One region of the Yersinia mollaretii ATCC 43969 genome, then DNA from elsewhere that is predicted to be linked to it. Evidence: predicted binding sites of a transcription regulator. Region 1 holds the regulator's gene; each other region holds the start of a gene.

Region 1 (5,313 bases):
AAAGAAATTAGCCGCTAATACGACTAAAACGATTAAGAAGAAAGCGCAACAAGTCAGTAAACCCGCGACAAAAAAAACCAGCAGTACCAAAAAGACGAATATTAAAACTGCGGCTAACAAAACAACAGCGGCAGTCAAAAAGAGTCAAAAAGCGGCTTATGGTCGGCATCGAAATAAAACTCAAGGCAAAGCGAGCACCGAACTCGTCGCCAATAATAAAATTAAGCTCAGCCCTGCCCATAAAAAGCGCTATCAACACGCCAAACAAACCGCAATGAGTAAACTGATGAAACAAGTCGGTAAGCCTTATCGCTGGGGTGGCACCTCACCAAATACCGGTTTTGATTGCAGCGGACTGATTTATTACGCCTATAAAGATGTGATCAGAATAAAAATGCCGCGCACCGCTAATGAGATGTATCACTTGCGTGATGCCGCGCCAGTCAAACGGGCTGAATTAGAGAGTGGTGATCTGGTGTTCTTTAATATTGCTAATCGCGGCGTTGCCGATCATGTCGGCGTTTATTTAGGCAACGGCAAATTTATTCAGTCTCCACGCACCGGCGAAGAGATCCGTATTAGTATGCTGGATAACGACTACTGGCAAGATCATTATGTGGGCGCACGTCGCGTGGTCACACCAAAAACTATCCGCTAATCCTTCAACACACATCCGGCGGCGCTGTCGGGTGTGTGTTTCCTTACTCCCCCTATCTCAGTGACGACTCCTGAAGAGTTTGCATTCAATCCCCTTTCTAACCCTATGGTTTTCAATGTCATTCCTGTCGAAAGTTGTTAAGATTAATACCCACAACAAAAATACAACAATTATGCTTTACCCGCTCTTCGCCACATTATGGCCTGCGGCTATTGATGGGATTTGAGGAGCAAACACCCTGAGCAACCCCGAAAGGAGAGAGCTATGTCTTTTGAATTACCGGCATTACCTTATGCGCAAAATGCGCTGGAACCCCACATCTCAGCTGAAACGCTGGAATACCACCACGGAAAACACCACAATACCTATGTGGTTAATCTCAATAGTCTGATTAAAGAGACTGAGTTTGCGGGCAAGACACTGGAAGAGATCGTAAAAACCTCCAGCGGTGGCATCTTCAACAATGCGGCCCAAGTTTGGAACCACACTTTCTACTGGCACTGCCTGTCGCCAAATGGCGGTGGTGAGCCGACGGGTAAAGTGGCCGACGCCATTAATCAGTCATTCGGTTCATTTGCAGAGTTTAAAGCGCAGTTTACCGATGCCGCAGTGAAAAATTTTGGCGCAGGCTGGACTTGGCTGGTTAAAAAAGCAGATGGCACGCTGGCGATTGTCAGTACTTCTAATGCAGCAACCCCTCTGACCACAAATGATAAGCCATTGCTGACCGTCGATGTGTGGGAGCACGCTTATTATATTGATTACCGTAATGCGCGGCCAAAATATCTGGAGAATTTCTGGGCGCTGGTTAACTGGTCATTCGTTGAGAAGAATCTAGCCTGATAAGGCAATAAATGATAGGCGGTGTGTTAGCACATCAGCAGAAATAACTCAGGGCGGGTAAACCGCCCTACTTAATAATTTTACCGGCAAGCGGCTTAATTAATTCATTACCGCCACGAAGCTAAAGGCAATAATCATCGCCAGCGCACCAACAGTCGTAATCAGCGACATTTTCAGATTGGTATCCATAAAAACTCCTTAGCCGGTCAGTTTGTAGTAGGAAAAAGACACAAAGTTACTGTGTTAAATTATCTTCCCACAATTCAGAAAAAAAATCTTGTGCTCATTACGCACTTTATAACTTTGAATACCTCTTCCACTTTGACTCCAGATCAGACAAAATTCGCAGTTCATAACTGCATACCGACTAATAACGTCCAATAAATACTCTCAGACAAGCCGCTGATTCCATTTTCCAGCCCAATAATATGCATCTGTCTGAGTGTTTTCGAGTCTGCAGGCAAACGATTAACATCATACTTACCGACGGTAACAGGTAAGCTTAGGAGTCATTTTTTTATGGCAACGATTAAAGATGTGGCCAAACACGCGGGTGTGTCCACCACCACCGTTTCGCATGTGATTAACAAAACTCGTTTCGTCGCCGAAAATACCAAGGCTGCCGTGTGGGCAGCCATTAAAGAGCTGCATTATTCGCCCAGTGCTGTGGCCCGCAGTTTGAAAGTTAACCACACCAAATCCATTGGCTTATTGGCAACATCCAGCGAAGCGCCCTATTTTGCCGAAGTGATCGAAGCGGTTGAAAACAGCTGTTATAGCAAGGGTTACACGCTGATTTTATGTAACTCTCATAATAATCTGGATAAGCAGAAAGCCTATCTGGCGATGTTGGCACAAAAGCGTGTTGATGGGCTGTTAGTCATGTGTTCAGAATATCCCGAGCAACTGCTGGGGATGCTCGAAGATTATCGCAATATCCCGATGGTGGTGATGGATTGGGGAACGGCACGTGGCGATTTTACTGATTCTATTATTGATAATGCCTTTGAAGGCGGCTATTTGGCTGGCCGTTATCTGATTGAACGCGGTCATCGTGATATAGGCGCGATCCCCGGTCAGTTATCCCGCAATACCGGCGGTGGTCGCCATCAGGGCTTCCTTAAAGCACTGGAGGAGGCCAATATCACGGTGCGTGATGAATGGGTGGTTCAGGGCGATTTTGAACCGGAATCGGGTTATAAAGCCATGCATCAAATTCTGACACAGAAACATCGCCCGACCGCCGTGTTCTGTGGCGGGGATATTATGGCGATGGGCGCAATATGCGCAGCCGATGAGCTGGGCCTGCGAGTGCCGCAGGATATTTCGGTGATCGGGTACGATAATGTGCGTAATGCGCGCTATTTCTCCCCGGCACTCACCACCATTCATCAGCCGAAAGAGCGATTGGGCGAAACGGCCTTTGCGATGCTGCTCGACCGCATTGTCAGCAAACGCGAAGATCCCCAGACCATTGAGGTTCACCCGAAACTGGTCGAACGACGTTCTGTTGCCGATGGTCCGTTCCGCGATTATCGCCGTTAATCCTCTCCCGCCGATAGTACAGGCTGCTATCGGCGGTGATCTCCATCATCATCAGTCACGAGATGATGATAGAGTATCATCTTTCATCCACTCTGCATTTAACGTGACACTGTCACCCAAATACTCAAGCAGCCAAGCCAGTGCGGGCGAATGATTATTCTGCTCCCACGTCAGGCAGCACGGGCTATCCGGCAGCGGTTCCGCCAAGTTTAGCGCCGCCAGTTTCCCCTGCGCAATCAGTGGCGAAACCATATGGGCGGGCACCATGCCAACACATAACCCCTCACACAGGCAGTCGATCCCCGTCACCCAATCCGGAACCACCAGCCGCTGCTGATTATCTAGCGTCCAGGTGTCTCGTTTAGGCAAATTTCGCGCAGTATCTTCGAGGCAAAGTGAGGGATAAGGGCGGAGCTGATCATCGGTCAGCGGCCCGGTTAGCTGAGCTAATGGATGTTTGACACTCACCACACACTGCCAGCTTAAAAATCCCATATCACGAAAAACAAACCGCCCCCCAACAGGCACTGCGCGAGTAGCACCGATGGCCATTTCTGCCTGTCCATCGACCAATGCATCCCAGACACCATTGAATACTTCATAACGTACTCGTAATTCGATATCAGGAAAATGTCGATAAAAATCCAATACTAAGCGGCGACTGCGCTGGGGCTTGACGATTTTATCTATCACGATAGTTAATTCCCCCCGCCAACCATTCGCCACTTGTTGACATTGACGACGGGTGCCATTCATTTTTTTGATGACATCACGTGCTTCTTTGATAAAAACCAGACCTGCGGCGGTTAATTCTACGTCACGATGACGTCGTTCAAACAGCGGCACTGCCAGCCACTCTTCAAGTTGGCGCACGGTATAACTTATCGCCGATGGCACACGGTGCAATTCTTGTGCAGCAGCACTGAAGCTACCGGTACGCGCCACTGCGTCAACCACATCCAGTGAGTATTCGGACCACATTATTTTCTGCCCCTTCAGCTTAATCACTTAGCTATCAAATATTTTGACAGCATGGCGCAAATATTACCGTTTCACAACAGAATCACTCACCGGATAGAATGCCCTCCGCCACAAATTGCCTGCAACAATCTATTTACAACAGCAGCGCCTGCACATTTTCAAATAGAGAATAATAAAGAATGAAAACGACACCTAGCTTCATGTTCTATCTGGCTGGTTTAAGCATGTTGGGTTATCTGGCCACCGACATGTATTTACCCGCCTTTGGGGCCATGCAACAAGAACTGCAAACCTCCGCTGGATCCATCAGTGCTAGCTTGAGCATTTTTCTCGCGGGTTTTGCTATCGCCCAGCTTATCTGGGGGCCGGTATCTGATAAATTAGGCCGTAAGCCGGTGCTGTTAGCCGGACTGGGGTTATTTGCCCTCGGCTGTTTGGGGATTCTGTGGGTGGAAACGGCCACGCAACTATTGATCCTGCGCTTTATTCAGGCGGTGGGGGTCTGTTCTGCGGCCGTGAGCTGGCAAGCCTTGGTGGTGGATCGCTATCGTGACGGTAAAGCCAATCGTGTCTTTGCCACCATTATGCCATTGGTTGCGCTCTCTCCGGCGCTCGCCCCCCTGCTGGGTGCCTGGCTGTTAAACCACTTCAGCTGGCGCTCAATCTTTGTCGTCCTACTGGTCATCACACTGCTGCTACTGATTCCAACCGCACGGCTGAAAGAGCGGAAAAAATCCGTGACCGATAAGGCCGACCAACATAAGACGGCGATCAGTTTCTGGCAGTTGCTAAAATCTCCGGTATTTAGCGGCAATGTGATGATATTCGCCGCATGTAGCGCCGGATTTTTTGCTTGGTTAACCGGTTCACCTTTTATTCTGGGTGACATGGGATATGGCCCTAATGCCATCGGTTTGAGCTATGTTCCACAGACGCTGGCTTTCCTGTTAGGTGGATTCAGTTGCCGTAGCGCACTGACTCGCATTAAAGGGAATACCCTTCTGCCTTGGCTGTTAGCGGGGTATAGCACCAGTATGATCGCGCTCTATCTCATCGCGACCTTGACGACACCCACACTGGTAAGCTTACTTATTCCTTTCTGCATAATGGCGCTTGTGAATGGTGCCTGCTACCCTATTATCGTAGCGAATGCATTACTGCCTTTCCCGGCGAACACGGGCAAGGCCGCAGCGCTGCAAAACACGCTTCAGCTAGGGTTGTGTTTTGTTGCTAGCATGATGGTGTCCGCTTTTATTAGCCACGCGTTGCTGGCAACAGTGACAGTC
Region 2 (5,313 bases), 890 kb from region 1:
GGGTGTAGCGGCTATCGTTAGCTGTGTATAATGCACGCCGCAAAAGGACCAGAGAGGTTAATGTGTCTGCTGATAATAATTTATCTTCTGAATGTGTGTCGGCCGCTGAGTACAGTGATGAGTACTGGATGCAGCGCGCAATGACGCTGGCCCTGCGCGCGCAGGAAGAGGGTGAAGTTCCGGTGGGTGCCGTGTTGGTGCTGGATAATCAGGTGATTGGCGAAGGTTGGAATCGCTCCATTCGCGATAATGATCCCACCGCTCATGCAGAGATCATGGCGCTACGCCAAGGTGGGCAGGCGGTGCAGAATTATCGCCTGCTGGAAGCCACCTTATATGTGACCTTGGAACCTTGCGTGATGTGCGCCGGGGCGATGGTGCACAGCCGGATTCGCCGCTTGGTGTATGGTGCGAATGATCTGAAAACTGGGGCGGCGGGATCGCTGGTGGATATTTTACGCCATCCAGGGATGAATCATCAGGTCGAGATCAGTGCTGGCGTGCTGGCTGACGCCTGTTCCCATCAGTTGAGTGCCTTTTTTCGCCTGCGGCGGGAGCAGCAGAAGGCATTGAAAATCGCGCAACGGAACTCTCTGGACGAAAATTAACCCGTGCGCGATAGCGTGATATCGCGATAGCTTGATATATAGAATGAAGGCTAGTTATTGATTGACCAGCCGGGGGCGACCACCGGGTAGGCTCTCCCCAACTCCGCCTCGATCGCGGCATGTTGGGCTGCTTTTTTCTCTTTTTCCTGCAAATATCCCACCAAACTCACCTGATAACGGCGGATGTTCTCGACGTAATTATAGGCTTCGTGACCACGGGCGTAGCCATAGGTGGTGCTTGGGTAGTAGCGTTTTTGGCTCAGCATGGGGAGCCGCATTTTGACATCAACCCAACTGTCTGGATTGCCATTCTGGTTTTTGGTGAGGCGGCGTGCATCCAGCATATGACCATAACCCATATTGTAGGCCGCCAGCGCGAACCAAATGCGCTCATCTTCGGGGATGGTTTCCGGCACTTTTTGCATCAGTCGCTGTAAATAAACAGAGCCGCCTCTGATGCTCTCTTCGGGATCAACCCGGTCTTTGACCCCTAAACCATCTGCGGTAGCGCGGGTGAGCATCATCAACCCCCGCACGCCGGTCGGTGAGGTGGCTTGCGGGTTCCAGTGTGATTCCTGATAAGCAATGGCGGCCAACAACTTCCAATCGATATCGCCCGCATGTTTTTCAAACAGTGGCCGGAAGGTGGGCAGCACATTGTCGATGGCGGACAGGAAGGTTTTGGTATCGACATAATCAAAGCTGCCGACGTGGCCGAGATATTTCTCCTCTAGCCGCGCCAAACTGCCGTCCTCCACCATCTGGCTGTAGAAATCGAGCATCGCCGCATACAGGCTATCATCACTGCCTTTGCGGAAATACCACGTCACGGGCTCTTCATCCGTCACATCAAAGGCGACCGCCAACTGTGGGTGAATGCGTTGCAGCAGGGCGATGGTGATGGAATCACCGAGGGTATAGTCGAGTTTGCCGTCAGCCACTTGCTCCAGTAACTCTTTTCCTGAGCGATCAACGGACGATCCCCAGTTAAGGTCGGGATACTTGCTCTGCTTGAGCTGTTTTAGCGTGGTCATGTGAGCTGAACCGGAGGCGACGATCAGTTGCCCTTTCAGATCACTGAATGATTTTGGTCGCGGTGTGCCCACCCGGTAGACCAACTGTTGCGAGACGGAATAGTAGGCAGGGCCAGTGCGCGCCCGATTGAGACGCTCACGGTTATAAATCAGCCCGGCAGCCAGCATATCGGCATCATTGCTATCTAAAGCATCAAACAGATCGTCAATATTATGGCGCGGGGTCATGACCAGCTTGACCCCCAGATAATCAGCAAAACGCTTTGCCAGCTCATAGTCGAGGCCGGAAGGGCCATCTTTTCCGGGCGTGTAGATCAGCGGTGAACTAATTGTGCTAACTCGCAGTTCACCACTGGCTTTTATGCGATCGAGTTGCCCCTCCTGACCATTGCGCCAAGGAATATTGGGCCACAGCGCGAGGGCCAAAAGTAAGGCAACGACAGCGATAACAAAGTAATTTAATTTTATGCGCGTCAAATAGTTATCTCTCGGCAGCGCTCTTTATCTATGTGTCGTGAAGCGAAGATCGACATGGTTAAATCCCCAGTGGAGTGGCATTTTGCGCAACAAATCGTCACTGTGCAACTTTATTGCGAGCTTATTTCTGCGGTAAGCAGCCGATAACCTTAACCGCAGTTTCTGACGCAATTATGAATAATAGCTACGCAAACGGTTTCGTCGGCGGCTTAGATTCACTATAATGGCGCGCGTTTTCCCCCAGTCATTGCACCAATAAATGCTGCGCCCAATGAAGTGCTGGTCCAGTCGCTTCGAAGACGAGAGAAACTTAGATTATGGAAATACTGCGTGGTTCGCCCGCTTTGTCGGCTTTTCGTATTACCAAACTGCTGTCCCGTTGTCAGGATGCTCACCTGCCGGTGAGTGATATCTACGCCGAATATGTTCACTTTGCCGATGTTAGCGCACCCCTGAGTGCTGATGAACATGCCAGACTCCAGCGGCTGCTTAAGTATGGACCCTCTCTCCCTGAGCACGCGCCAAAAGGGCGTTTACTGCTGGTGACCCCAAGACCGGGAACCATCTCTCCGTGGTCTTCCAAAGCCACTGATATCGCGCACAACTGTGCATTACCACAAGTTCTGCGTCTGGAGCGGGGTTTGGCTTTCTATATTCAAGGCCCGAATCTGAATGAGAGCCAATGGCAACAACTGTCGGCGCTGCTACATGACCGCATGATGGAGACGGTATTCACCGATTTGCAGCAAGCAGAACAACTTTTCTCTCATCACCAGCCCGCTCCGGTACAACGGGTGGATATTCTGGCGCAGGGCCGCAGTGCACTGGAGCAGGCCAATACGAAATTGGGTCTGGCACTGGCATCGGATGAAATTGATTATCTGCTGGCCGCCTTTACTGGGCTTGGGCGCAACCCGACGGATATCGAACTGTATATGTTTGCTCAGGCAAACTCTGAGCACTGCCGCCATAAGATTTTTAACGCAGATTGGATTATCGACGGTGTTGCTCAACCTAAAACACTGTTCAAAATGATCAAAAACACCTTTGAACACACGCCGGATTACGTGCTGTCTGCTTATAAAGACAATGCAGCGGTGATGGAAGGTTCTCAGGTCGGGCGCTTCTTTGCTGCACCAGATAATGGCGTTTATGGCTACCATCAGGAAGAAGCCCATATTCTGATGAAAGTGGAAACCCACAACCACCCGACGGCAATTTCGCCATGGCCGGGGGCGGCGACTGGCTCCGGCGGAGAAATCCGTGATGAGGGTGCCACTGGGCGTGGCGCGAAACCGAAAGCGGGTTTGGTGGGCTTCTCCGTCTCTAACTTGCGAATTCCTGGCTTCGAACAGCCATGGGAAGAGAATTTCGGCAAGCCAGACCGGATCGTCACCGCGCTGGATATCATGACTGAAGGCCCCTTGGGCGGTGCCGCATTTAATAACGAATTTGGTCGTCCAGCACTGCTGGGCTACTTCCGCACCTATGAAGAGCGGGTTAACAGCCATAACGGCACTGAGCTACGGGGCTACCATAAGCCGATCATGTTGGCGGGCGGGATTGGTAATATCCGCGCGGATCACGTGCAAAAAGGCGAAATCACTGTCGGCGCTAAGCTGGTGGTACTTGGCGGCCCGGCAATGAATATCGGTCTGGGCGGCGGTGCAGCTTCCTCTATGGCCTCCGGTCAGTCTGATGCGGATCTCGATTTTGCCTCGGTACAGCGCGATAACCCAGAAATGGAACGCCGCTGTCAGGAAGTGATTGACCGCTGCTGGCAGTTAGGTGACCACAACCCTATTCTGTTTATCCATGACGTCGGCGCGGGCGGTCTATCCAACGCCATGCCAGAGCTGGTCAGCGATGGCGGCCGGGGTGGCCGTTTTGAACTGCGTGACATTTTGAACGATGAGCCGGGCATGAGCCCGCTGGAAGTGTGGTGTAACGAATCTCAGGAACGTTATGTCATGGCGATCGCCCCCGCGCAGATGGCTCAGTTTGACCAGATTTGCCGCCGGGAACGCGCCCCTTACGCGGTGATTGGTGAAGCCACTGAAGAGTTACATCTCACCCTCAATGACCGCCATTTCGATAATCAACCCATTGATATGCCGCTGGATGTGCTGCTGGGTAAAACGCCGAAAATGCTGCGTGACGTCAAAACCTTGCAGGCCAAAGGTGAAGCGCTGCAACGCGCGGATATCACCATTGCCGATGCGGTAAAACGGGTCATGCACCTGCCTGCGGTGGCAGAGAAAACCTTCCTGATCACCATTGGCGACCGCACCGTCACTGGCATGGTCACTCGTGACCAGATGGTCGGCCCGTGGCAGATCCCGGTGGCTGACTGCGCCGTCACCAGTGCTAGCCTTGATAGCTACTATGGCGAGGCGATGTCGCTGGGCGAACGCGCCCCCGTGGCCCTGCTCGATTTTGCCGCCTCAGCTCGTTTGGCGGTCGGTGAAGCACTGACCAATATCGCCGCCACCCAAATTGGTGAGCTAAAGCGCATTAAGCTGTCGGCCAACTGGATGTCAGCAGCGGGCCACCCCGGTGAAGATGCTGGTTTGTATGATGCGGTGCGCGCGGTCGGCGAAGAGCTTTGTCCGGCGCTGGAAATTACCATTCCAGTGGGCAAAGACTCCATGTCGATGAAAACTCGCTGGCAGGAGGGTGACGAGCAGCGCGAAATGACCTCACCACTGTCACTGGTGATCACTGCTTTCGCCCGCATCGAAGATGTGCGCCATACCGTGACACCTCAATTGCGGATGGATAAAGGCGACAATGCCCTGCTGCTGATTGATCTCGGCGCAGGCCACAATGCATTGGGTGCGACTGCGCTGACTCAGGTCTACCGCCAGTTAGGGGATAAACCAGCAGATGTGCGCGATGTGCAACAACTGGCGGGCTTCTTCAACGCCATGCAGCGCTTGGTGGCTGATCAGGCTCTGTTGGCCTATCACGATCGCTCTGACGGCGGTTTGTTGGTGACCTTGGCTGAAATGGCCTTTGCCGGTCACTGTGGTATAGATGTCGATATTCACTCTCAAGGCAACGATTCACTGGCTGCATTGTTCAATGAAGAGTTGGGTGCAGTGATTCAGGTGCGCGCCGAGCAGCGCGCTGCTGTGGAGAAAGTGCTGGCAGACCATGGGTTGGCAAATTGTGTTCACTATCTGGGCCGGGCA
Region 3 (5,313 bases), 740 kb from region 1:
GCCGAAGCACCGTGTCACCGCACTGATTGGTCCGTCCGGTTGCGGTAAATCCACCTTATTGCGCTGTTTCAACCGCATGAATGATCTGCTGGATAACTGTCGCCTCGAGGGGGAGATTCGTCTGGGCGGCGAGATCATCACCAGCAAACCCACTGATGTTGCCGCATTGCGTCGGCGGGTCGGCATGGTCTTTCAGCGGCCGAACCCATTCCCGAAATCAATTTATGAGAATGTTGTATATGGGCTGCGCTTGCAGGGAGTTCGTGATCGTCGGGTGCTTGATGACGCCGTTGAGCGCTCACTGCGGGCGGCGGCGCTATGGCATGAGGTGAAAGATCGGTTGCGAGAAAATGCGTTTCGTCTCTCAAGCGGCCAGCAGCAGCGCTTGGTGATAGCCAGAGCCATTGCGATCGAGCCGGAAGTGTTGTTGCTGGATGAGCCGACGTCGGCTCTCGACCCTATTTCAACGCTGACCATTGAAGAGCTAATTACCACACTAAAACAGCAATATACCGTGGTGTTGGTGACTCATAACATGCAGCAGGCGGCGCGGGTGTCAGACTATACCGCGTTTATTCATCAGGGGAGTTTGGTGGAGTATAACAATACTGATGCTCTGTTTACTTCGCCCCATCAGCGGCGCACGGAAGATTATATTACCGGGCGTTATGGTTGAGGCCTTTAATTGGGGCCGGATGGCCCCAATACGGCGCTCAATTAAGCACTCTTTATCGATGGCGTTTTATATTTAGCCAAATATTGTGGCTGAAAAATGCACATACGAATAACAGTACGGTATTCACCATTGATAAAGAACTCTTGCTTCAGTTCACCTTCCACTTCAAAACCTAACTTGCTGTAGATATGGATGGCTTTTTTATTCTCTTTATCCACGATCAGATAAAGTTTGTACAAATTCAACACTGAAAAGCCGTATTCCATCGCCAGTTTTGCTGCCGTTCCCGCATGGCCTTTGCCTTGATGGGCTGGGTCAATAATAATCTGAAACTCAGCTCGGCGGTGAATATGGTTAATCTCAACTAACTCGACCAAACCGACTTTGGTGCCCTGACTTTCAATAATAAAGCGGCGTTCGCTCTGGTCGTGAATATGTTTATCGTAGAGATCAGAGAGTTCGACAAATGCCTCGTAAGGCTCCTCGAACCAATAGCGCATCACACTGGCATTGTTATCTAACTGATGGACAAACGGCAGATCATCCCGTTCAAGTGGACGTAAACGGACGCTGCTGGTGGTAGACATACTTATTCCTCATGTTGCGACAGCGGTTGCTGCCATAAAAATTATACTCTTAGCATAAGGTGTAAGCACGAGAGAATTAAAAAAGGCGCTCGCCATAAAATGGTAGCGCCTTTCGCCAATATCTATTTAACAAGCAAAGTATCTATTTAACGGCCATTTTTATTCAGCGGCATGTCCCTGTGCGGGCAAGCGCTCACCATCCAGCCAAGCCGCATTATCATGCATGGTCAGACGGCCATCAGTAAACCAACCCACCACCAGTGGATAGATGCTGTGCTCCTGAGTTTGCACTCTCTCGACGACATCCTCTTCGGTATCATCACTAAAAATAGGGACTTTAGCTTGCAGAATCACTGGGCCGCCATCCAGCTCCTCAGTCACAAAATGGACAGAGGTGCCGTGCTCCTGATCGCCGTTTTCCAGTGCCTGACGGTGTGTGTGCAGACCAGGGTATTTTGGCAGCAGAGAGGGGTGGATATTTAACATCCGCCCAGCATAGTGCTGGACAAACGCCGGGCTGAGAATGCGCATATAACCCGCCAGTACCAGCAAATCCGGCTGATATTGGTCGATAGCTTGGGCTAATGCCGCATCAAAACTGGTGCGGTCAGTAAAGGCTTTGGCATCCAGAGCATGATGTGAAATGCCTGCCAATTCAGCCCGTTCCAGCCCATAAGCCTCAGGATTATTGCTGAATACCGCGCTAATCTGACCTGAAATCCGCCCTTGCTGCTGGGCGTCGATCAGGGCTTGTAGGTTGCTTCCTTGGCCTGAGACTAAAACAACGATTCTCTTCATATACCCTTCGTTCTTGAAGTTGCAGGGGTGTTAGCTGCGCTCACGAACCCGAATCACTTACGGGCCGTTAGCCTTGCTTATAAATAAGCTCATCGGGATGCGTTCACTTGTCGCCTACCTGCAACTCCAATAACCTTGGGTATAGGCGTCAATGTTGACATTAAAAAATAGCGATATATCTAAAATAATACTATGGATTAATAATAACTTGTTCAGCGCCTTCAGCGGCGGCGGCGATCACACCGATTTTCCACGCTTTTTCGCCAGATGCGGTCAGCAACTCAACCGCTTTATCCGCCAGTTCCGCAGGGAGAGCAACCACCATGCCGACACCACAGTTAAAGGTGCGGTACATTTCGTGGCGGCTCACATTCCCGGCTTGCTGCAACCAGCTAAATACTGCCGGCCACTGCCAGCTCGCTTCATCGATAACCGCTTGAGTGCCTTGCGGTAATACGCGAGGGATATTCTCCCAGAAGCCGCCGCCGGTCAGGTGAGCAATCGCATGAATATCCAGTTGTTCAATCAGACTCAGAATCGATTTTACGTAGATTTTGGTCGGTTCCAGCAAATGATCGGCCAGCGATTTGCCTTCCAACTGGGTCTGTTCTGGGTTGGTGTTACTGACTTCCAGAATTTTGCGCACCAGAGAATAGCCATTGGAGTGTGGGCCGCTGGCACCTAAGGCCACCAGAACATCACCCGGCGTCACTTTGGTGCCATCGATGATTTCAGATTTTTCGACCACACCAACACAGAAGCCAGCCACGTCATAATCTTCGCCGTGGTACATGCCCGGCATTTCGGCAGTTTCGCCGCCGACCAGCGCACAACCTGACTGTTTGCACCCTTCGGCGATACCGGTAATCACACTGGCGGCGGTATCCACATCCAGTTTACCGGTGGCGAAGTAGTCGAGGAAGAACAGGGGTTCTGCACCTTGTACCACCAGATCGTTGACACACATGGCCACTAAATCGATACCGATGGTATCGTGGCGTTTCAGGTCCATCGCCAGACGCAGCTTGGTGCCCACGCCATCGGTACCTGAAACTAAAATAGGTTCACGGTATTTTTGCGGTAAAGCGCACAGGGCACCGAAGCCGCCCAATCCACCCATGACCTCTGGGCGACGGGTCTGTTTAACCACACCTTTTATGCGATCAACAAGGTCATTGCCGGCATCAATATCTACACCTGCGTCTTTATAGCTGAGAGAGGTTTTGTTGGTCACTGCGAGGTCCCCACGGCGGTTGGCGGTTTAAAGAAAACGCGACAATTCTAACAGCGCAGGCAAACGTTTGCGAGTGGCTTGTGACATCACGCTGATTTTTAGCTTTCTTGACTTAATAATGATTTTCTATTGATCTGAATCAGGCTATTCATTGTGGCGTTCAAAAAAAAAGGCGGTATAATCTCGCGATTTTTTTGGCCGCCAGTCGCCTAACCAGGAGAAAAATAATGAAGATCGTTGAGGTGAAACACCCGCTAGTAAAACATAAACTTGGTTTGATGCGTGAAAATGATATCAGTACGAAGCGTTTTCGCGAGTTAGCGTCTGAAGTGGGGAGTTTACTGACTTACGTGGCAACCGCCGATCTGGAAACTGAAAAAGTGACCATCGAGGGTTGGAACGGGCCGGTTGAAGTAGAACAGATTAAAGGTAAAAAAATCACTGTGGTGCCGATTCTGCGTGCCGGTTTGGGCATGATGGAAGGGGTGTTAGAGAATGTACCGAGCGCCCGCATCAGCGTGGTCGGTGTCTATCGTGATGAAGAGACGCTAAAGCCAGTTCCTTACTTCCAGAAATTGGTTTCAAATATCAATGAGCGCATGGCGTTGGTGGTTGACCCGATGCTAGCCACCGGTGGTTCGATGATTGCGACCATTGACCTGCTGAAGAAAGCGGGCTGCCAGAGCATTAAAGTCTTGGTCTTGGTTGCGGCACCGGAAGGCATCAAAGCATTGGAAGCCGCCCATCCAGATGTTGAGCTATACACCGCCTCTATCGATCAGGGCTTGAACGAACAGGGTTACATCATCCCAGGGTTGGGTGATGCCGGTGATAAGATTTTCGGAACGAAGTAACCTTCAGATAGCCGACTCGATAGTCGGCTTTTTTTTGAATAATTTTTAGCATAAATCACACCATTGAAGAGGATAGAAGAATGAGCCGTCGCACCATTGGCGTCAGCGAGCGCCCACCGCTGCTCCAGACGATCCCCCTGAGTTTTCAACATTTGTTCGCCATGTTCGGTGCCACCGTTTTAGTTCCTATCCTGTTTAAAATTAACCCGGCCACGGTGCTGCTGTTCAACGGCATCGGCACCTTGCTCTATCTGTTCATCTGTAAGGGCAAAATTCCGGCTTATCTGGGGTCAAGTTTTGCATTTATCTCACCAGTGTTACTGTTGTTGCCATTAGGGTACGAAGTCGCGCTGGGGGGCTTTATCATGTGCGGCGTGCTGTTCTGTCTGGTGGCGCTGATTGTGAAAAAAGCCGGGACGGGCTGGTTGGATGTGATATTCCCGCCAGCGGCGATGGGGGCGATTGTTGCTGTTATCGGCCTTGAGTTAGCCGGGGTTGCTGCCGGCATGGCGGGGCTGCTGCCCGCACAAGGGGTGACGGTAGATTCAACCACTATCATTATATCAATGGTGACCTTAGGGGTGACCATCTTGGGTTCGGTGCTGTTCCGTGGCTTCTTCGCCATCATCCCTATTCTGATTGGGGTATTGGTCGGTTATGCTCTGTCATTCGTGATGGGTGTGGTTGATTTAACGCCGATTAGCGAAGCCCATTGGTTTGCTTTGCCGACCTTCTATACCCCACGTTTTGAGTGGTTCGCCATCCTGACCATCTTGCCTGCGGCACTGGTGGTGATTGCCGAGCATATCGGGCATCTGGTGGTGACGGCCAACATTGTGAAAAAAGATTTAATTCGCGACCCCGGTCTGCATCGTTCGATGTTCGCCAACGGTATTTCTACTGTCATCTCTGGTTTCTTCGGCTCCACGCCAAATACCACTTATGGCGAAAATATCGGCGTGATGGCGATCACCCGTGTTTACAGCACTTGGGTCATCGGTGGTGCGGCGATTCTGGCGATTATGCTCTCTTGTGTCGGTAAACTTGCGGCCGCCATTCAAGCGGTTCCTGTTCCCGTGATGGGCGGTGTTTCACTGCTGTTGTACGGCGTGATTGCGGCATCAGGCATCCGAGTGTTGATCGAGTCAAAAGTGGACTATAACA
Region 4 (5,313 bases), 1.2 Mb from region 1:
TTCATGTTATGCTACCATCAAGCTCAGTCCCTATACCAGAAACGCAATGCCATATGCCCTATAGATTTCGAGATGTGGGAAGGTGGCAAACGAGAGCAGCCAACACAACGGCAACTTGAAAGATGGCGGGTATAAAGGGGTTGTATCTTGGTAAACAGGAATATATAGTGACGCCCGCTTTGCAACCACGAGCAATTTGCCTTTGGTTTTCAAGGCTGGCGCGAAAATTAGTCAGGAAGGTGGCATGTCTGCACAACCGGTAGATATTCAAATTTTTGGTCGCTCGTTAAGAGTTAACTGTCCGCCAGAACAACAAGACGCGTTGAATATGGCTGCAGAAGATCTTAACCAACGGTTGCAAGATCTTAAAGTTCGCACTAGAGTCACGAATACTGAGCAGTTAGTTTTTATCGCGGCATTGAACGTCTGTCACGAATTAGCTCAGGAGAGGTTGAAAACCCGTGACTATGCATCCAATATGGAGCAACGTATTCGGATGTTACAACAGACCATTGAACAGGCGCTGCTTGAACAAGGTCGCATCTCTGAACGTCAAGATGCACAGTTTGAATAAATCTCTGTTGAATGATAGATTCAATAGCGAGTAAAGAATTTCTCTGAGGTGTTTGCCAGCGGGCCAGTCCCCTGAGCCGATATTTAATACCAACAGAATGTAGTGCCTCCGTAACTGGTGCGCATGCTCGGTCCGCCGAGAAGCCTTAAGGTTGCGACGCTGCGTTCACCTTGAACCATGGGTTCAAGGGTTACAGCCTGCGGCGGCATCTCGGAGATCCCTTTCTTATCGGGTAACTGATATTTTGAGTTATCACGTTCGTTTTGACAGAAGCTATTTTCCACGCCTTTAAGTCAATCACATGCCTTTGAATCCACAACACGCCCTTGAGCGGCAAAATATTCGCAAAGAGATTCGTGAGCGTCGACGTCTTTTAACGCCTGAGCAACAGCAGCGCGCAGCCAATTTGGCCGCCACTCATCTCGCTACACATAATAAAATTCAGCAGGCCAACACCGTCGCGATATTTCTCTCCTTTGATGGCGAACTGGATACTGCTCCTATCATTGCGTTGTTGTGGCAACAGCAAAAACAGGTTTACCTGCCTGTTCTCCACCCTTTCAGCCCCGGCAATCTATTATTTCTCCGCTATCGTCCCGATAGCCAGCTCATCCGTAATCGCTTGAAAATTCTGGAACCCCAGCTTGATCTCCGTGAAGTTCTCCCCCTCAATCAACTGGATGTGGTGATTACCCCCTTGGTGGCCTTTGATTGCCATGGTCAGCGCTTAGGTATGGGGGGCGGCTTTTATGACCGCACACTGCAACACTGGCAGCAAGGTGGCCCCTATCCCATCGGACTGGCCCATGATTGCCAACGCGTCGAGCATTTACCGAGTGAATATTGGGATGTGCCTCTGCCCGAGATTGTGACCCCCGAGAAAGTGTGGCGCTGGTGAGGTAGGGCTTTCAACATAAAAAAACACCCGAAATCTTATACAAAGCGGGTGTTTAGTCATATCAGTACAACATTTATCTATATTCAAAGTCATTGACGATGCAGCTAGGCAGCAAACGAACGAGTCCCGATGAGCTTACTCAAGTAAGTGATTCGGGTAAGCGAGAGCCGCTAACAACGCTGCATCGTCAAGGACGAAGAATATATTAGTAGAGCAAGCGAGCGCGGATGGTCCCTGGAATCGACTTCATTGCCTGCAATGCTTTATCTGCATTATCTGGATCATCGGTTTCAACGTCGATCACGACGTAACCGATTTCAGCGCTGGTTTGCAAATACTGCGCGGCGATGTTGACGTTCTGCTCAGCAAAAATTTTGTTAATACTGGTCAGAATACCGGGGCGATTCTCATGGATATGCAGCAGACGGCGAGTATTATCACCATGGGCTGGCAGAGAAACTTCCGGGAAGTTAACCGCTGACAGCGTAGAGCCGTTATCGGAGTACTTCGCCAGTTTACCGGCCACTTCATCACCGATATTTTCCTGCGCTTCCTGAGTCGAACCACCGATATGTGGAGTCAATAACACATTATCAAATTCGCACAATGGTGAATTGAACGGGTCTTTATTGGTGGCTGGCTCTTCCGGGAAGACGTCGATTGCCGCCCCTGCCAGATGATTGCTCGCCAAAGCCTCACACAGGGCCGGGATATCAACCACAGTACCGCGTGAGGCGTTAATCAGCATCGCGCCGGGCTTCATCAGGGCCAACTGCTCAGGACCAATCATGTTTTTGGTGGAGTGATTTTCCGGTACGTGCAGACTAATCACATCACTCATATTCAGTAAATCAGACAGGTGGCGAACCTGTTGTGCATTCCCCAACGACAGCTTATTTTCGATATCGTAGAAGAACACTTTCATGCCGACACTTTCAGCCAGAATACCCAGCTGTGTACCGATATGACCATAACCGATGATACCCAGTTTCTTGCCACGGGCTTCATAGGAGCCGACGGCCAGCTTGTTCCACTCGCCACGATGTGCTTTGGCGTTAGCCGATGGAATGCCCCGGAACATCAGCAGTAACTCGCCCAGCACCATTTCGGCCACCGAACGGGTATTGGAGAAAGGCGCATTGAATACCGGCACACCGCGCTTAGTGGCCGCCTTTAAATCAACCTGATTGGTACCGATACAGAAACAACCTACCGCAACCAATTTTTCTGCTGCGGCAAAAACTTCTTCGGACAGATGCGTGCGCGATCGAATTCCGACGAAGTGGGCATCACGAATAGACTCTTTCAGTGATTCGGTGTCTAAGGCACCTTTATGGTATTCAATATTGCTATATCCGGCTGCACGCAGATTATCAACTGTGCTCTGGTGCACCCCTTCCACTAACAGAAACTTAATTCTGTCTTTCTCCAGTGATACTTTTGCCATGTCCCCGACCCTATTTTCAGACTTCAGATGTGGCTGCCGCTATCGAATGAATCCGGTCAGCACCCTGTCAACATAACAAATATTACGCGGGCAGCAATACAAACGATTGCCTGTCTATCAGCATAACCATCAGCACAAATGTTAATTTATGGAATAAAAAACTGGCGGCGAGAGGGTTAATGGCAGGTTAATAAATTGAAATGACGAAATGTGATATATATCACCAAATTTAACGTTTTTAAGAAAAGATATTTAAAGGCGAAAATTATCAGGGTGAAGTCAATAAACCACACCCTGAATAAGGTTTAGCCGATTATTTGACGATCGTCTTCACACCCTCAGCGGTACCAATCAGTGCCACATCAGCACCACGGTTAGCAAATAATCCAACCGTAACCACACCCGCAATCCCATTGATTTTATTCTCTAATGCAATGGCATCCAAAATCGTCAGATTATGCACATCCAAAATCACGTTGCCGTTATCAGTCAGCACATTTTGGCGGTACTCAGGTAATCCACCCAGCTTAACCAACTCGCGGGCCACGTAAGAGCGGGCCATCGGGATCACTTCGACGGGCAGCGGGAACTTACCCAGTACATCAACCTGCTTGGTCGCATCGGCGATGCAGATAAACTGGCGGGCGATGGCCGCAATGATTTTTTCGCGGGTCAAGGCCGCACCGCCGCCTTTGATCATCTGCATATGGCCGTTAATTTCATCCGCGCCATCAACATAGATATCCAGTACATCCACTTCGTTGCAATCAAAGACATGAATACCGTAACTTTTCAGTTTAGCGGTAGAGGCGTCAGAGCTGGAAACCGCCCCTTCGATTTGATCTTTGATGGAGCCGAGGGCATCAATAAAGTGTGCTGCGGTTGAGCCAGTGCCGACGCCGACGATAGTGCCGGGTTTGACATAATCTAATGCTGCCCAGCCCACTGCTTTTTTAAGTTCATCCTGAGTCATGGTGAGTTCACTGCCTATGCTATGAAAAAACTGTACCCATTATAGAACATGCGCAGAATAAAACGTCTCGATAAAGCGGGCTTATGACGCGGTTAATTCTAGCTGGATCACAGTTATACCGGTTTATTTATGGCTGGCACTTTAGTATTCAGCCAAAGCAAAATGACCAAAATGTAGCGACGAAATGTGGCATAGTGCGGTATCGACTTAATATTTGGAGAGATGACTCCGATGAAACGCCCAGACTACCGTACGCTACAAGCGCTGGACGCGGTGATCCGTGAACGCGGTTTTGAACGCGCGGCACAAAAACTCTGCATCACCCAATCGGCGGTATCTCAACGCATTAAGCAGTTGGAGAACTTGTTCGGTCAGCCGCTGTTAGTGCGCACTGTGCCCCCTCGTCCTACAGAGCAAGGGCAGAAGTTGCTCGCGTTGCTGCATCAAGTTGAGTTGCTGGAAGAGGAGTGGCTCGGCAATGATAATGGGGTGGATACGCCGCTACTGCTCTCTTTGGCGGTCAACGCCGACAGTCTGGCGACTTGGCTGTTACCGGCATTGAAACCGGTGCTGGCAGACTCTCCTATCCGGCTTAATTTGCAGGTTGAAGATGAAACCCGGACGCAGGAGCGGTTACGCCGTGGTGAAGTAGTGGGGGCGGTCAGTATCCAGCCACAGCCGCTGCCGAGCTGCTTGGTCGATCAACTTGGCGCACTGGATTATCTGTTTGTGGCCTCCAAACCCTTCGCTGAACGCTACTTCCCTAATGGCGTGACCCGCTCGGCCTTGCTGAAAGCCCCCGCAGTCGCCTTTGACCATTTGGATGATATGCATCAGGCGTTTTTACAGCAGAATTTTGATTTATCCCCCGGCAGTGTGCCTTGCCACATCGTTAACTCGTCGGAAGCTTTTGTGCAGTTGGCAAGGCAAGGCACGACCTGCTGCATGATCCCACATCTGCAAATCGAAAAAGAGCTGGCGTCAGGCGAATTGATTGATTTGACGCCGGGATTGCGGCAGCGGCGGATGCTGTTCTGGCACCGCTTTGCACCCGAAAGTCGGACAATGAGAAAGGTGACTGACGCCCTATTATCTTACGGGCGTCAGGTATTACGGCAGGACTGAGTTATTTGGCGGCGGCAGTGCTCGCCGTTTGCAGCTCAAATACGACATCAACCTGATCATCGAAATGGATGGTCTGCTGTTCGTAAGTCTGGGCAGCATCTGTGGCCGGTGCGGCTTCAGCGCTCTTAAACATGCGGGCTACCGGCATCGGCTGGTAGTTTGCCACATGGTAACGAATGCTGTAGACCGGCCCCAGTTTGACCTTAAACCCTTCCGCTAAAGAACCGGCTTGGCTTATCGCGTTCTCAATGGCTTTTTTGCGCGCCTGTTCACGATAAGTGTCCGGATTTGCTACC

The links. Region 1 encodes PurR, which represses purine synthesis genes. Its sites were predicted from a motif close to CANGCAAACGTTTGCNTG; they were not measured.
Region 2: a site for PurR is predicted at 2,305-2,322, ahead of purL (phosphoribosylformylglycinamidine synthase). Genes of this name have one in related genera too.
Region 3: a site for PurR is predicted at 3,352-3,369, ahead of purM (phosphoribosylformylglycinamidine cyclo-ligase). Genes of this name have one in related genera too.
Region 4: a site for PurR is predicted at 3,015-3,032, ahead of serA (phosphoglycerate dehydrogenase). Genes of this name have one in related genera too.

Annotation. Positions count from the first base shown of each region.
Region 1 covers NZ_CP054043.1:3,637,378-3,642,690, forward strand. Annotated here, with positions in the region: gene HRD69_RS16230 (C40 family peptidase) at 1-658, shown strand, start outside; gene sodB (superoxide dismutase [Fe]) at 923-1,501, shown strand; gene cydH (cytochrome bd-I oxidase subunit CydH) at 1,601-1,690, opposite strand; gene purR (HTH-type transcriptional repressor PurR) at 2,021-3,046, shown strand; gene punR (DNA-binding transcriptional activator PunR) at 3,098-4,027, opposite strand; gene punC (purine nucleoside transporter PunC) at 4,207-5,313, shown strand, end outside.
Region 2 covers NZ_CP054043.1:4,530,803-4,536,115, reverse strand. Annotated here, with positions in the region: gene tadA (tRNA adenosine(34) deaminase TadA) at 24-608, shown strand; gene mltF (membrane-bound lytic murein transglycosylase MltF) at 659-2,119, opposite strand; gene purL (phosphoribosylformylglycinamidine synthase) at 2,437-5,313, shown strand, end outside.
Region 3 covers NZ_CP054043.1:4,374,666-4,379,978, reverse strand. Annotated here, with positions in the region: gene pstB (phosphate ABC transporter ATP-binding protein PstB) at 1-676, shown strand, start outside; gene speG (spermidine N1-acetyltransferase) at 718-1,263, opposite strand; gene purN (phosphoribosylglycinamide formyltransferase) at 1,423-2,061, opposite strand; gene purM (phosphoribosylformylglycinamidine cyclo-ligase) at 2,252-3,295, opposite strand; gene upp (uracil phosphoribosyltransferase) at 3,523-4,149, shown strand; gene uraA (uracil permease) at 4,230-5,313, shown strand, end outside.
Region 4 covers NZ_CP054043.1:188,613-193,925, forward strand. Annotated here, with positions in the region: gene zapA (cell division protein ZapA) at 245-574, shown strand; RNA gene ssrS (6S RNA) at 612-795, shown strand; gene HRD69_RS00855 (5-formyltetrahydrofolate cyclo-ligase) at 876-1,472, shown strand; gene serA (phosphoglycerate dehydrogenase) at 1,678-2,919, opposite strand; gene rpiA (ribose-5-phosphate isomerase RpiA) at 3,233-3,892, opposite strand; gene HRD69_RS00870 (LysR family transcriptional regulator ArgP) at 4,124-5,017, shown strand; gene HRD69_RS00875 (oxidative stress defense protein) at 5,019-5,313, opposite strand, start outside.